Regions from separate parts of the Desulfitibacter alkalitolerans DSM 16504 genome, predicted to be linked through region 3. Evidence: riboswitches for the same ligand, from Rfam matches in the RefSeq annotation. Region 3 holds a riboswitch; each other region holds the start of a gene.
The links. Region 3 has a riboswitch for thiamine pyrophosphate ahead of thiD (bifunctional hydroxymethylpyrimidine kinase/phosphomethylpyrimidine kinase). Riboswitches for the same ligand answer to the same signal wherever they lie in the genome.

Region 1 (4,259 bases), on a different contig from region 3:
GGTACTTTTTTTGTACATAAACCTTGTTGCTGCACAAGCTGGAATTGGAGATGCGGCCGAGGAGCTATCTGCAGTGGAGAAATCCACACATGGAGAAAACTGGAATTTTATTGATAATATACCTACTAAAGATATTCAAAACCTGAATAAGCTAATTCCTAAAAGCTATGTCCCATGGGAAACAATCGTTAATGAAGAGGAGAAGAGCCGCCGCCAGGGTGTTGGTGAACCCGGGGAACAGGGGCCTGCTGGGATTGTTGATGCCAGGGTCAATGAAAGTAGAGAGCAGCAAACTGAAATAAGACAGGAACAAGAGCAAGAGCAGACCAAGGAGCAAAAGCCTGAGCAAAAGTTTGAGCAGAGGCCCGAACAAAAACCAGAGCAAAAACAGGAGAAGCCTGCAAAAAATTTGGATGGATATCTTAACGCATATGTGCTAGATGTGATCAAGAATTATGAAATTGGAAAGTATCCATACCTGCTCAATAATGATTACAAGAACTATAATGGGGTGACTACTAACCTGTACTACAAGGACAAGCTGCTGCTCAAGGCCCACCCCTCAGGTAACAGGGCAAGTCACTGTACTGGGATTACCTTTGAGGTTTTTTTTAAGGCCATGCAGGAAAGAAACAAAAGGCTCGGTCTAGATCCAAATGATTTCAACGGTATGTCCTGGAATGAGCTGTTTGACTTTGTCCTTTTATGGTACATGGCAGATGGAGCACAAAAAAGCAATAGCGTAATAGCCGTGGAAAAATATGGAATAGGCAAGGGTGTTAAAAATCTTGAGGAAGTTAGACCTGGTGATTTCATACAATTTTCCAGGACTAACAATACAGGCCATATTGGTGTATTTCTAGAATGGGTAAGGGAGGACAGCAGGATAATTGGTTTTAGATACTGGTCCAGCCAGGAGTCAACCAGGGGAATTAATTATAGAACAGAATACTTCAATATTACCGATAAAGCTGGAAGAAAACGGGGTAGTGTACTTACCAACCACCTTTATATTGCTAGAATAGTGCCAGTAAACCAATATAAGTAAGGTAAATCAACTGCTAAAACGGGGACCCTTGCACCATTTAATATGGGAGCAAGGGCCTTGCGTTTTGGGTGTTAGAGACTTATTTCACAGCGTCATGAACCTTATCCTGCAGGTTAGCTAGATCTACAGTTTTTGAAGTAAACCTGCCAAGTAAGAGTGATATGACTATAGGTATGAATAAGGCTAAACTAAAGGAATGAAGCAGGTTGCCCCGGGTAAAGGCTGGGTCGGGAAACAAAAGAGCCCCTGCTAGGATGCCGCAAAGTACTGCCACCACTCCAGCCCAACCTGGAAACCTTTCTGAATACAGGCCAAAGAATACTGGGAAAAGGGCTGCCGCACATACCAGGTCAGCTATAAAGAATAAATAAAGAACACTATAGCCCTGGGATGCTGTGGTAATAACCAGAATACAAATTACTGCTGTTATAATTCTGGAGTAGGCAATAAGCTTTTTAGGGCTGATATCTTTACGTGCCCTGGCTATATCAACAGTTACTATTCCAGTCATGGCATTTATAAGTGTATCGGCGCTGCTCATAACAAGTGCCACTGCAAGTACTAATACAACTGTTATTACCCAGGTTGGAGTTGAAGCAAGCACAACCTCAAACAAGGCAGAGGAGGGAGAAGTCAAGGTGTTTTCTGCTACAGCCATAAGACCAAAGGAGCCTGCTATCATGACAACAGGTATTATCATCAAGCCAGCTATAACAAAGGACTTGCGAACTGTTGCTGTATCCCTGCTGGCATAGACTCTAGACCATAGTCCCTGATGAAACATGTTTGCCGCAAAAACAGCAATTAAAAGGGTAGCGGTAAATTCCCATGCCCCAATATGCTTGAAGCTTAATAGTGAAGGCTCCAGGGACTTTACACGCGCAACAGCCTCACCAAATCCACCTAGGGAGGAAAGGGTTCCAAAAAAGGCCAACAGCAGCAAGGGTATAATTAGAATTGCTTGAATGGTATCTGTAAAAATTGAGCCTCTTATGCCGCCATAAGTGGTATACACAAGGGTAGAGCCTCCTATGAGCAGGGCTGTTATCCACAAGGGAATCCCTGTAACAAGGTATACTGCCAGGGCAATTCCCGTTAATTCAGCGGCAAGGAAAACAGCCATGTAAAACATGGATACAATTAAAGTAAGGACATACATGCCCCTGCCGTATCTATAAAAAACAAATTCAGGCAGGGTTGAGCAGTTAGGGGCAAGGTATCTTAACCTTGGCCCGAAAATGGCAAAGGCAACAACTACGAGGGCCTGGGCTACGGCATAGCCCATAAATGCTGTCAATCCTCCCCAGGTTCCGGCTTCCGCAGGACTAAAAAGAATCCATGCCCCCATGATTGATGCAAATATTGTTGCAACAGCAGGGCCTGTGCTCAAAGTATGTCTGGCGGTTATAAAACCGTCCAGGGTATTAAAGGTGTTCCTGGTGCAATAGATGTAGAGAACAGCTGCCAGCATGAAAAACATTACAGAAAAAACAATCCAAAAAGTCATTTCTTTGTCCCTCTTTTCCAAGTTGTAATTATATTAAAAAATATGTAAGCGAAATATCAACCTAATAAAATAAAAAGCGTCCCAGCAGCATAGCCAAGACGCATAAAAATCAGTCTGTCCACACTATTCCTCCGCTGGTATTACCCATCTCAGGTTCGAAGGGTCTGCAGGTTTCGCCTGCATTCTCAGTCTCCTATAAAGAAACTCCCCTTAGTGCAATTTTATTAAGTTTATTTTTTCCTACATGCTTTTAATGAATCAATTATAGTCTATAAAGCATGGTTTTTGCAAATGATTTCTTAAAACAATAATTCAAATATAATTCAAACAATAAGTCTTATTATAATTTTCTAAAAAACTTCGTTTATTTTTCATACACAAGTTATGGACTAAAACATATAATAATAGTTAAGTCAATTGGTAAAACAGGCAGCTTATGTATATAATAGAGGAAGTATAGAGATAAGGTGCATTATTATACTTTATGACAAGAAGGTGATTAGGAAGATATGAGCGATTTTCATTTACGTGATTATGAGCAGGTAATGAGTGAATTAAATGCACAGACTAAAGGGTTAAGCTCCAGTGATGTAGAAGAAAGAAAGAAAAAGTATGGTGATAACGTTCTCCCAAGTGAACCACCACCATCAATTCTGGAGATATTTATCAGGCAGTTTAAAAGTCCATTAATATACATCCTCCTGGTTGCAGGTATAGTATCCATTGTACTTAAAGAATACATTGATGCTGGATTTATTATCCTTGTTCTGCTTCTCAATTCTGTCATTGGGACTTTTCAAGAGTATAATGCTGCAAAAAGTGCGGCTGCCTTACAGAAAATAGTGCCCCATAAAGCCCAGGTCATAAGAGAGGGAAGGAAAACCGAAATAGATGTTAAGGATATTGTTCCAGGCGATATAGTAGTCCTGGAAGCGGGATTTATGGTACCTGCTGACATGCGCCTCATCAAGGCAAACAGCCTTGAAATAGATGAGTCCCTTTTAACCGGTGAGTCAGTTCCTGTGACCAAGAAAACCGAAAAGCTTCAGGGTGAAAATATTTCTCTTGGGGACAGGATTAATACTGCCTTTGCAAGCACAGTTGTGTCAAGGGGTTCTGGTTTAGGTGTTGTTACAGATATTGGTTTAAAGACAGAAATAGGAAAAATTGCAGAGGTTATTGCAGGACCAACCCAGGCCAAGGCACCTCTTGTGCATAGGATGGAAATATTTTCAAGAAACATTGCCATTGTTGTTCTTGGGGCTTCTGCACTTCTGGCAGTACTTGCATTCATGAGGGGTATTGAGGCCCAGGAGGTCTTTTTCATGGCAGTTGCCCTTGCTGTATCAGCCATTCCAGAGGGTTTGCCAGTTGGTATAACCATAGCCCTTTCTGTGGGTATGCGGAGAATGGCAGAACGTAACGTTATTGTTAGAAAACTGGTTGCTGTGGAGGGTTTAGGCAGCTGTACGGTTATTGCCAGTGACAAGACTGGGACCCTGACCCATAATGAATTAACGGCAAAGCTAATCAGCCTGCCAGATGGCAAAAGCATTGAGGTAAGTGGGGAAGGATATAATCCTGAGGGAGAAGTAAAAATACCAAATGATTTAGAAAAGCAAAGGATTGTGCGTTTTGTAGAAGCTGTTGTTTTATGTAATGAAGCCACCCTATATCAAAAAGGTGATGCCTGGTATCACCAGG
Region 2 (4,259 bases), on a different contig from region 3:
AACCTTCAGACAATCATATAATAATTCTAGAATATAATACATACTCTTTGAAATATAATTCTCAGTGTCCCTATATGCTAATTATTACGAATGCTACCCAGGCAGATTAACATCCCTAGGATTTCCAGCAATATGGCAGCAGCAAACAAGTAAAAACCAGCCTGATAGCTATATAAAGCACTCTATAAAGAATATTTAACTTCTATGACATTTTTAGATAAAACAACAGGTATAACAACAGGTAAGCTTTAGAAAGGAATTATAAAAAAATGGCACCTTCAAAAACAAATGCTATGCGTATCCTTGACAGCAGAAAAATTGCTTATAAGGTATATTCTTATGAGAATAATGATGGAAAAATTGATGGTATTTCTGTTGCAGAGAAAATAGGAAAGGATCCAAAGGTTGTGTATAAAACCCTGGTAGCCCAGGGCAGCAGTAGTAATTTATATGTCTTTATTATTCCTGTTCAGGAGGAACTGGACTTAAAAAAGGCAGCTAAAGCGTCAGGCGAAAAGAAAATTGAAATGATACCTTCCAGGGATATTCAAAAATTTACCGGCTACATCAGGGGAGGGTGCTCGCCAATAGGGATGAAAAAGCTTTACAAAACCTTTATAGATATGAGGGCAGAGGCATCCAAGGAGATCATTGTAAGTGGCGGGAAAATAGGAGTGCAAATAGCCATGAATGTTGATGACCTCATAAAGGTAGTTGAAGGTAAAGTGCAGGATATTATAAAATAAAGTGAAAGATACCAAAGGAGTTGAAAGCATTGATTAGGAGTATCCATGATTGTGCAGGGCTGTACAACGGTGTAAAAATGCCCTGGTTTGGACTGGGGGTATACAAAGCTAAAGAAGGTGAAGAGGTCAAGTCGGCTGTGAAAACTGCCCTGGATGTAGGGTATAGAAGTATAGATACTGCTGCCTTTTATGAAAACGAAAAGGGAGTAGGCCAGGCTATCAGGGAATATGGTATCCCAAGGGAGGAGGTTTTCATTACCACAAAGGTTTGGAATAGTGACCAGGGTTATGAAAGTACATTGCAGGCTTTTGAAAAAAGCAGAAAAGAATTGGCTGTGGATTATATAGACCTGTATCTAATTCATTGGCCGGGAAAAGACAAGTATAATGACACATGGAAAGCTCTTGAAAAGCTTTACAGGGAAGGTCATGTTCGTGCCATAGGAGTAAGCAACTTTCAAATCCATCACCTAGAGGATTTAATTTCAAAAAATGAGCTAGTTCCCATGGTCAATCAGATTGAGTATCACCCAAGACTTACTCAAAAAGAGCTGCACGAGTACTGCTCAGATCACAATATAATGCTGGAGGCCTGGAGTCCCTTGATGAGGGGACAAATCCTTGATAATGAGGTTATTGTAAGTTTAGCTAAAAAATACAATAAAACTCCTGCACAAATAATTTTAAGATGGGATTTGCAAAAGGGAGTTATAACTATACCGAAATCTGTTTCGGAGCATCGCATTAGAGAAAATGCCCATATATATGATTTTGCAATTGCAATGGAAGATATGGCTAAGATAGATTCTTTAAATAAAAATGAAAGGGTAGGTCCTGACCCGGATAGTCTGGTTTTCTAGAAAATAAAATATGATTATTTCTATTCCCTTGAAATAACAAATAGTTTATACTTATAACTAGGTTAAAAACTTAATAAAATACTAGGGGTGCCATCTGGCTGAGAAGGAGCAATCCTAACCCTCTGAACCTGATGTAGTTAATACTACCGTAGGGAAGTCATGTTTTTTAAACAAAAAACACTAAAAGCTTACCTAGGGTAAGCTTTTCTGGCGTTTAGGAGATTATGCTTTAAAGTAATGTGGAAGATATTGTATTATCTTGGCTTTGTACTGGAAAGGAGGAGTTTAAATGCTGGTCAATGGAAAAGCACTGGATATACCATCAGGAACTACAATACTGCAGCTTTTGGAAAGGCTGGGCATCTGTCACGAAAAGGTAGTTGTGGAAGTAAACCTGCAGATTATTGCAAAGGAAGACTATCAAGAAATGCTTCTTCATGAAGGGGATAAGGTTGAAATTGTCAGCTTTGTAGGGGGAGGCTAAGTTTAAATGAAGATTTTTGTTAATGACAGGATTACCAGCATAAAACCCGAGCTTTCAGCCTTTACAATAAGGGATATGTTTAAATCAGATGCAGATATTGTTGTATTAAATGGTTTTATCATAAAAGAAGATAGGAAGCTTAAGGAAAATGACCGTTTAGTCTTTATTAAAAGGGGCGAAATTCCCAGTCAAGGGGAAATGGAAGCACTATTGATGGCAAGACATACTCCAGGCGTGTTTGCAAAGGTGAAAAAGGCTGCTGTGGGAATAGCTGGTCTTGGGGGCCTGGGATCTAATACAGCCATATCCCTTGCAAGGTTAGGTATAGGTAAGCTTGTACTGGTAGATTATGATGTAGTTGAACCAAGCAATCTTAACAGGCAGCAATATTTTATCAGCCACATAGGATTGTTAAAAACAGAAGCATTAAGGGAGCTGATACAGCAAGTTAACCCCTTTGTAGAGTTAGAGACTAAAAATACTTATCTTAATGCAGATAATGTTCAAGAATGCTTTTCCAATGCAGACATTATTGTTGAAGCCTTTGATGATCCGAAATGTAAGGCTGAACTGGTGAATGCGGCTTTAAAGCTGTTTCCAAAGAAATATGTAGTAGCATCATCAGGAATGGCAGGATATTTTTCAAGCAATACCATAATCACAAAAAAAATAAGTGACTATTTTTACCTTATTGGTGATGGAGTGTCAGAGGCCAAACCAGGCTGTGGACTAATGGCACCCAGGGTAGCAATAGCTGCCAATCACCAGGCCAATACAGTTTTACGGCTGATCCTGGGAGAAAAGGATGTATGAAACAAATTCACATAGATAAACAAGGAGGAGCTTATGGATAGGTTAACAATAGGTGGAGTTGCTCTGGAAAGCAGGCTTTTTATTGGAACTGGAAAATATGCTAGTAACAGCATAATGCCCAAGGTCATTAATAGATGCGGCACACAGGTAATAACAATGGCATTAAGGCGGGTAAATCTAGATGATAAAGAAGATAACATACTAGAATATATACCAAAAGGCTGCATCTTATTGCCCAATACCTCAGGAGCTAGAAATGCTGAAGAGGCCGTAAGAATAGCCAGGCTTGCCAGGGCTATGGGCTGCGGCAATTGGGTGAAAATTGAAGTAATATCTGACAATAAATATCTGATGCCTGACAATTTCGAGACTATTAAGGCCACGGAGATGCTAGCAAAGGAAGGCTTTGTAGTTTTGCCTTACATGAGCCCTGACCTTATGTCTGCCAGGAGAATGGTTGAGGCTGGTGCAGCAGCAGTTATGCCCCTGGGTTCGCCAATTGGAACAAACAGGGGCATCAGAACAGGGGAATTGATCCAAATAATGATTAATGAAATTGACGTGCCCATTATTGTTGATGCCGGCCTTGGTAAGCCATCAGATGCGGCACAAGCCATGGAAATGGGGGCAGAGGCTGTCCTGGTCAATACAGCCATAGCTACCTCAAAGGATCCCATAGCCATGGCAGAAGCCTTTGCTCTAGCGGTTAAGGCCGGAAGATTGGCCTATAATGCTAAATTAGGTCCCCAGGGTCAGCTTGCAAATCCATCTTCACCCCTTACAGGTTTTTTAGATGAGGTTGATGCTTCATGAGTTTCTATAATGAGTATTCTAAGATAAAAGATTTTTCCTTTGACAATTTTTTTCAAAAAATACAAGGCAATGATATAAGGAGGATACTGGACAAGGATAAGCTTGAACCATGGGATTTTTTAGCCCTTCTTTCTCCTAAGGCCCAGGTCTATCTAGAACAGATGGCCCAAAGGGCCCATATGCTTTCCCTGCAGAATTTTGGTAAAACAATTTTGCTTTATACACCTATCTATATTTCCAACCACTGTGTAAATAAATGTGTGTACTGTAGCTTCAACGCAGCCAATAACATTGCACGAAAAAAACTAACCATGCAGGAAATAGAAGCAGAAGCCAGGGAAATTTCTAAAACCGGCTTGAAGCATGTCCTGGTTCTTACCGGGGAATCCAGGACACAGACACCAGTAAGCTATATTAAAGATGCCGTAAAGGTTTTAAAAGAATACTTTGAGGCTGTTTCCATAGAGATTTATCCCTTAACTGAAGAAGAATATAAAGAAGTAATAAATGCAGGTGTTCATGGACTTGTAGTTTATCAAGAGG
Region 3 (4,259 bases):
TCAGCTTGTCCTCATGAACAGCGGCAAAGCAGCCCAAAACAGAAGCTGCCATACAGCCTGTTCCTACCACCCGGCTCATTAATTCATGGCCATTGGCAACCCAGATAATTCTTTCGCCATCAGTTACAATATCTCTTGCTCCAGACGCTACTACTATACATTGATATTTTTTTGCAAGACTGCAAGCAGCATCCTCCATATCATCATAATCCCCAATTGATTCTACACCCCTGATTTGTCCGCCCTGACCTGCCAGGATATTTATTTCCGCCTTGTTGCCCTTAATAATGTCTATTCTAACTTCTTTTAGTATTTCCAATGCACTTTCAGTTCTAAGGGTAGTGGCCCCTACTCCCACAGGATCGAGTATTACAGGTACACCTGCTTCATTGGCAGCCTTTCCTGCTTTTATCATGGCCTTAATCTGGTCCTTATTTAATGTGCCAATATTTAGCACCAGGGCTCCAGCAACCTTAACCATTTCATGAACCTCATCAATGGAATAGGCCATTACAGGCAGGCCACCTGTATTTAGGGTAATGTTTGCACAGTCATTTACAGTTACATCATTAGTAATGTGATGTACCAGGGGTTTCTTTTCCCTTACCAGCTTTAACAGATCCTTTGTCATTTGTTCAACTCACCCTTCCCAGATATTATTTGTCTTTTTAATTCTCTAACACTTGCTTGTATGTCTTCTGCCTGGGTAATTGCAGATATGACTGATAAGCAATCTGCACCATTTAGAATAACCTCTGTGGCATTTCCTTGGTTAATTCCCCCAACAGCTACAATGGGGATGGTTGAATTGCTGCGAATCTTCTTAAGATTTTCAAGACCCAGGCAAGGTCCTGCATTATTTTTTGAGTTTGTGGCATATACAGGTCCTACTCCTATATAATCTGCTCCCTCTCTCTCTGCCTTTACTGCCTGTTCCACTGTATCAACAGATATTCCTATAATCATTTTCTCACCCACAAGGGAGCGGGCATAATTATACGGAATATCACCTTGACCCAGATGAACCCCATCAGCATCAGTTAGTAGTGCAATATCAACCCTATCATTTACAATATACTTTACACCAGCTTCTTTTGTTATCTCACGTATTTTTCGTCCGAGTTCCAATAATTCCTTACCTTCCATGGTCTTTTCCCTGAGCTGAACAACATCTACTCCAGCAGCTACAGCTTCCTTAACAACTTCGAGAGTTGATCTGCCCCCGGATAATTCTTGAGAAGTAATTAGATACACATGCCAGTTTCTCAAATCTTTCCCTCCCTGCAGAACGTATTAAGCATCCAAAAATGATTTACAGGGCCACTTCCCTTTCCTATGGCTAAAGAATTAGCTAGGCCCTTTGTAATATATTGTTTTACTCTGCCAACTGCATCTATCATTGTAATTTCCTGGGCAATACAAGCGGCCAGGGCAGCAGAGTAAGTGCAGCCTGTACCATGGGTATTATTAGTATTTACCCTTTCGCCTGGAAAATAAAAGGTTTCTTTTCCATCATAAAGAATATCCATGGCATCTTCTCTTCTATGGCCCCCTTTAACTATTACATATTTAGGGCCCATTTTTGCTATTTGTTTTGCTGCAGCCTCCATATCATGTATAGTATCAATGGTAAGCCCGGATAAAACTTCAGCCTCTTTTATATTAGGTGTAACTACCTCTGCCAGGGGCATTAGTTCTTGGATTAATGTATCAACGGCATCATTTTCCAGCAAAATATCGCCACTTGTTGCTACCATAACAGGGTCAACAACCAGCTTATCCATTTTATATTCCTTAACCTTTTTGCTCACAAGGAGTATTATTTCCCTTGTGGCAAGCATTCCTGTTTTCACTGCATCTGCAGATATATCCTCCATAACCGCATCTATTTGGGCTTCTATCATTTCCAAAGGCAAATTGTAAACACCCTTTACACCCAGGGTGTTTTGTGCTGTGATGGATGTAATGGCCGTAGTACCATACGCACCTATGGCAGCAATAGCTTTCAAATCGGCCTGTATCCCTGCCCCTGCTCCGGAATCTGAACCTGCAATTGTCAATACTTTTTTCATTACCATACCTACTTTACCTCCATTTCAAATTAAATAAAAAACAAAAACACCACAGGTCCCATACTGTGGTGCCAAACTCTCTATAGCACCACTTTCCTACGCTGGTATTACCCAGTTCAGGTACAAAGGGTCAAAAACCTAAGTTTTTGTCTCAGCCTCTTGGCTCCCCTAGTGGAAAAGATTCAGTTTTATTAAAAAATAATCTTTTTTCGCCGTATATTAACGTTTAGAATTATTCCCAGGGCAATCAGGTTGGCCAGCATTGAGCTGCCGCCATAGCTAAACAGGGGCAAGGGCAATCCTGTTATAGGCATAATGCCTATTGCCATGCCTACATTTACAAGAATATGAAACACCAACATGGATGTTACACCTGCTACCATTAACACCCCAAACATATCCTTGGCATGGGCCATAATATCGATGCTTCTATAGATTAAGAAAAAATATAAGGCCAATATTATTACCGCTCCTATAAAGCCAAGCTCCTCCCCAACTACTGAAAAAATAAAATCTGTATGATGCTCTGGCAGAAAATTTAACTGTACCTGGGAACCCTGGAACAATCCCTTACCAGTTAGTCCACCGGATCCCACAGCCACCTGAGATTGAATAAGCTGGTAGCCTGCACCCCTGCCTCCCATACCATCCTCGTAGGGGTTTAAAAATACTATTAGCCGCATAAGCTGGTAATCCTTTAAAGGCAGCCATATTCCCCATTTTAGGTGTGCATGTATAAGCCCTATACCACTTGCTACACCTGCTGTGACCAAGCCAAATAGAAGCCTTGGATTTGCACCGGCTATAAACATCATACCAATAAGGATGGCAATGAAGACAAGAGATGTTCCTAAATCAGGCTGCCTTAGCACCAGCAGCATTGGTATGCCAACAAAAATAAAACAGGGTAGGAACTGTTTAAAGGTTTCCAGCTTGCCCTGCCTTTTGGCAAGGAAATCAGCAAAGGTAATGATGACTAGTATTTTGGCAAATTCTGATGCCTGAAATACAAAGGGTCCAATATTAATCCATCTTTGAGCACCCTTTGCTGTATGTCCTAGAGGGCTTAAAACTAAAAGCAGAATAATTATATTTAAGACATATAAATATTTTGAGTACTTTTGCAGCTGTTTGTAGTCAATGGATAAAACAAAGATCATTGCTATGATGCCAATAAATATCCAGCTTAATTGTTTCTTTGCATAGTAGGTTGAATCACTTGTGATTGTTGCTGATGCACTTGGCATTACAGCAATGCTTAGCCCAAGAATAGCCAACAGGGTCAAAACAAAAAGGTAATCTATATTTTTCAGCATCTTTTTTTCAGGTAGCTTCATGGTCCATACCCCCATCCATGTAATTATACCACATGGAAAGGAACATTTAGTATTAGAAAAATTGGAATTAAAAATCCCTGCACTGTACAGGGACTTAAGTGTGTTTTTAATATGTATTACATTTGTCTAACCTTTAGTATTGGAATATTTGCAACTAAGGCTACAGATTCATCACTATCACTCAGACTAACATCAAGATTATTTTCATCTATCTCCATATATTTTGAAATGCATTGTATTAAATCCCCTTTAAGAGCCTCAATTACATGGGGTGGAATGCTTGTCCTGTCATGGAGCAATACCAAGCGTAGCCTTTCCTTTGCAATTGTTTTGCTTGAGGGTGAACCAACCCCCAATATCCGCTGTAATAACTGTAGCATAACCTACGCCCCCTTTATGTTCTTTAAAATCCTATAAGTTTACGAAGTTTCTTCATTATCCCTACATTAGCATCTAACTGCATAAGGGGAACATTTTCGCCAGTTATTCTTAAAGAAATATTTCTATAGGCTTGTCCAGCCATTGAATCCTTGTCCAAAACAGCAGGCTCACCCTTATTGGTTGAAACAACTATAAATTCATCTTCTGGCACAACACCTAAAAGCTCAATTGCCAGAATTTCAATCATATCATCAATATCCATCATGTCGCCCTTTTTCACCATGTGGGGGCGGATTCTGTTAATGATTAGCTTGGGATTTTTCAAATCATTAGCTTCTAATAAGCCAACTATCCTGTCAGCATCTCTTACAGCCGACACCTCGGGAGTTGTAACTACAATAGCCTTATCAGCACCTGCTATAGCGTTTTTAAACCCACCCTCTATTCCCGCTGGGCAGTCAACTAAAAC

Region 1: another riboswitch for thiamine pyrophosphate. It lies ahead of K364_RS0100320 (sodium:solute symporter family transporter); the one in region 3 lies ahead of thiD (bifunctional hydroxymethylpyrimidine kinase/phosphomethylpyrimidine kinase).
Region 2: another riboswitch for thiamine pyrophosphate. It lies ahead of thiS (sulfur carrier protein ThiS); the one in region 3 lies ahead of thiD (bifunctional hydroxymethylpyrimidine kinase/phosphomethylpyrimidine kinase).

The regions. Positions count from the first base shown of each region.
Region 1 covers NZ_JHVU01000018.1:52,070-56,328, forward strand. The annotation lists gene K364_RS0100315 (hypothetical protein) at 1-1,048, shown strand, start outside; gene K364_RS0100320 (sodium:solute symporter family transporter) at 1,128-2,555, opposite strand; TPP riboswitch at 2,665-2,776, opposite strand; gene K364_RS22270 (cation-translocating P-type ATPase) at 3,065-4,259, shown strand, end outside.
Region 2 covers NZ_KK211103.1:141,055-145,313, reverse strand. The annotation lists gene ybaK (Cys-tRNA(Pro) deacylase) at 270-746, shown strand; gene K364_RS0117145 (aldo/keto reductase) at 824-1,606, shown strand; TPP riboswitch at 1,680-1,778, shown strand; gene thiS (sulfur carrier protein ThiS) at 1,896-2,090, shown strand; gene thiF (sulfur carrier protein ThiS adenylyltransferase ThiF) at 2,097-2,903, shown strand; gene K364_RS0117130 (thiazole synthase) at 2,937-3,716, shown strand; gene thiH (2-iminoacetate synthase ThiH) at 3,713-4,259, shown strand, end outside.
Region 3 covers NZ_KK211100.1:520,527-524,785, forward strand. The annotation lists gene thiM (hydroxyethylthiazole kinase) at 1-631, opposite strand, end outside; gene thiE (thiamine phosphate synthase) at 628-1,269, opposite strand; gene thiD (bifunctional hydroxymethylpyrimidine kinase/phosphomethylpyrimidine kinase) at 1,266-2,078, opposite strand; TPP riboswitch at 2,149-2,252, opposite strand; gene rodA (rod shape-determining protein RodA) at 2,264-3,409, opposite strand; gene minE (cell division topological specificity factor MinE) at 3,526-3,789, opposite strand; gene minD (septum site-determining protein MinD) at 3,813-4,259, opposite strand, start outside.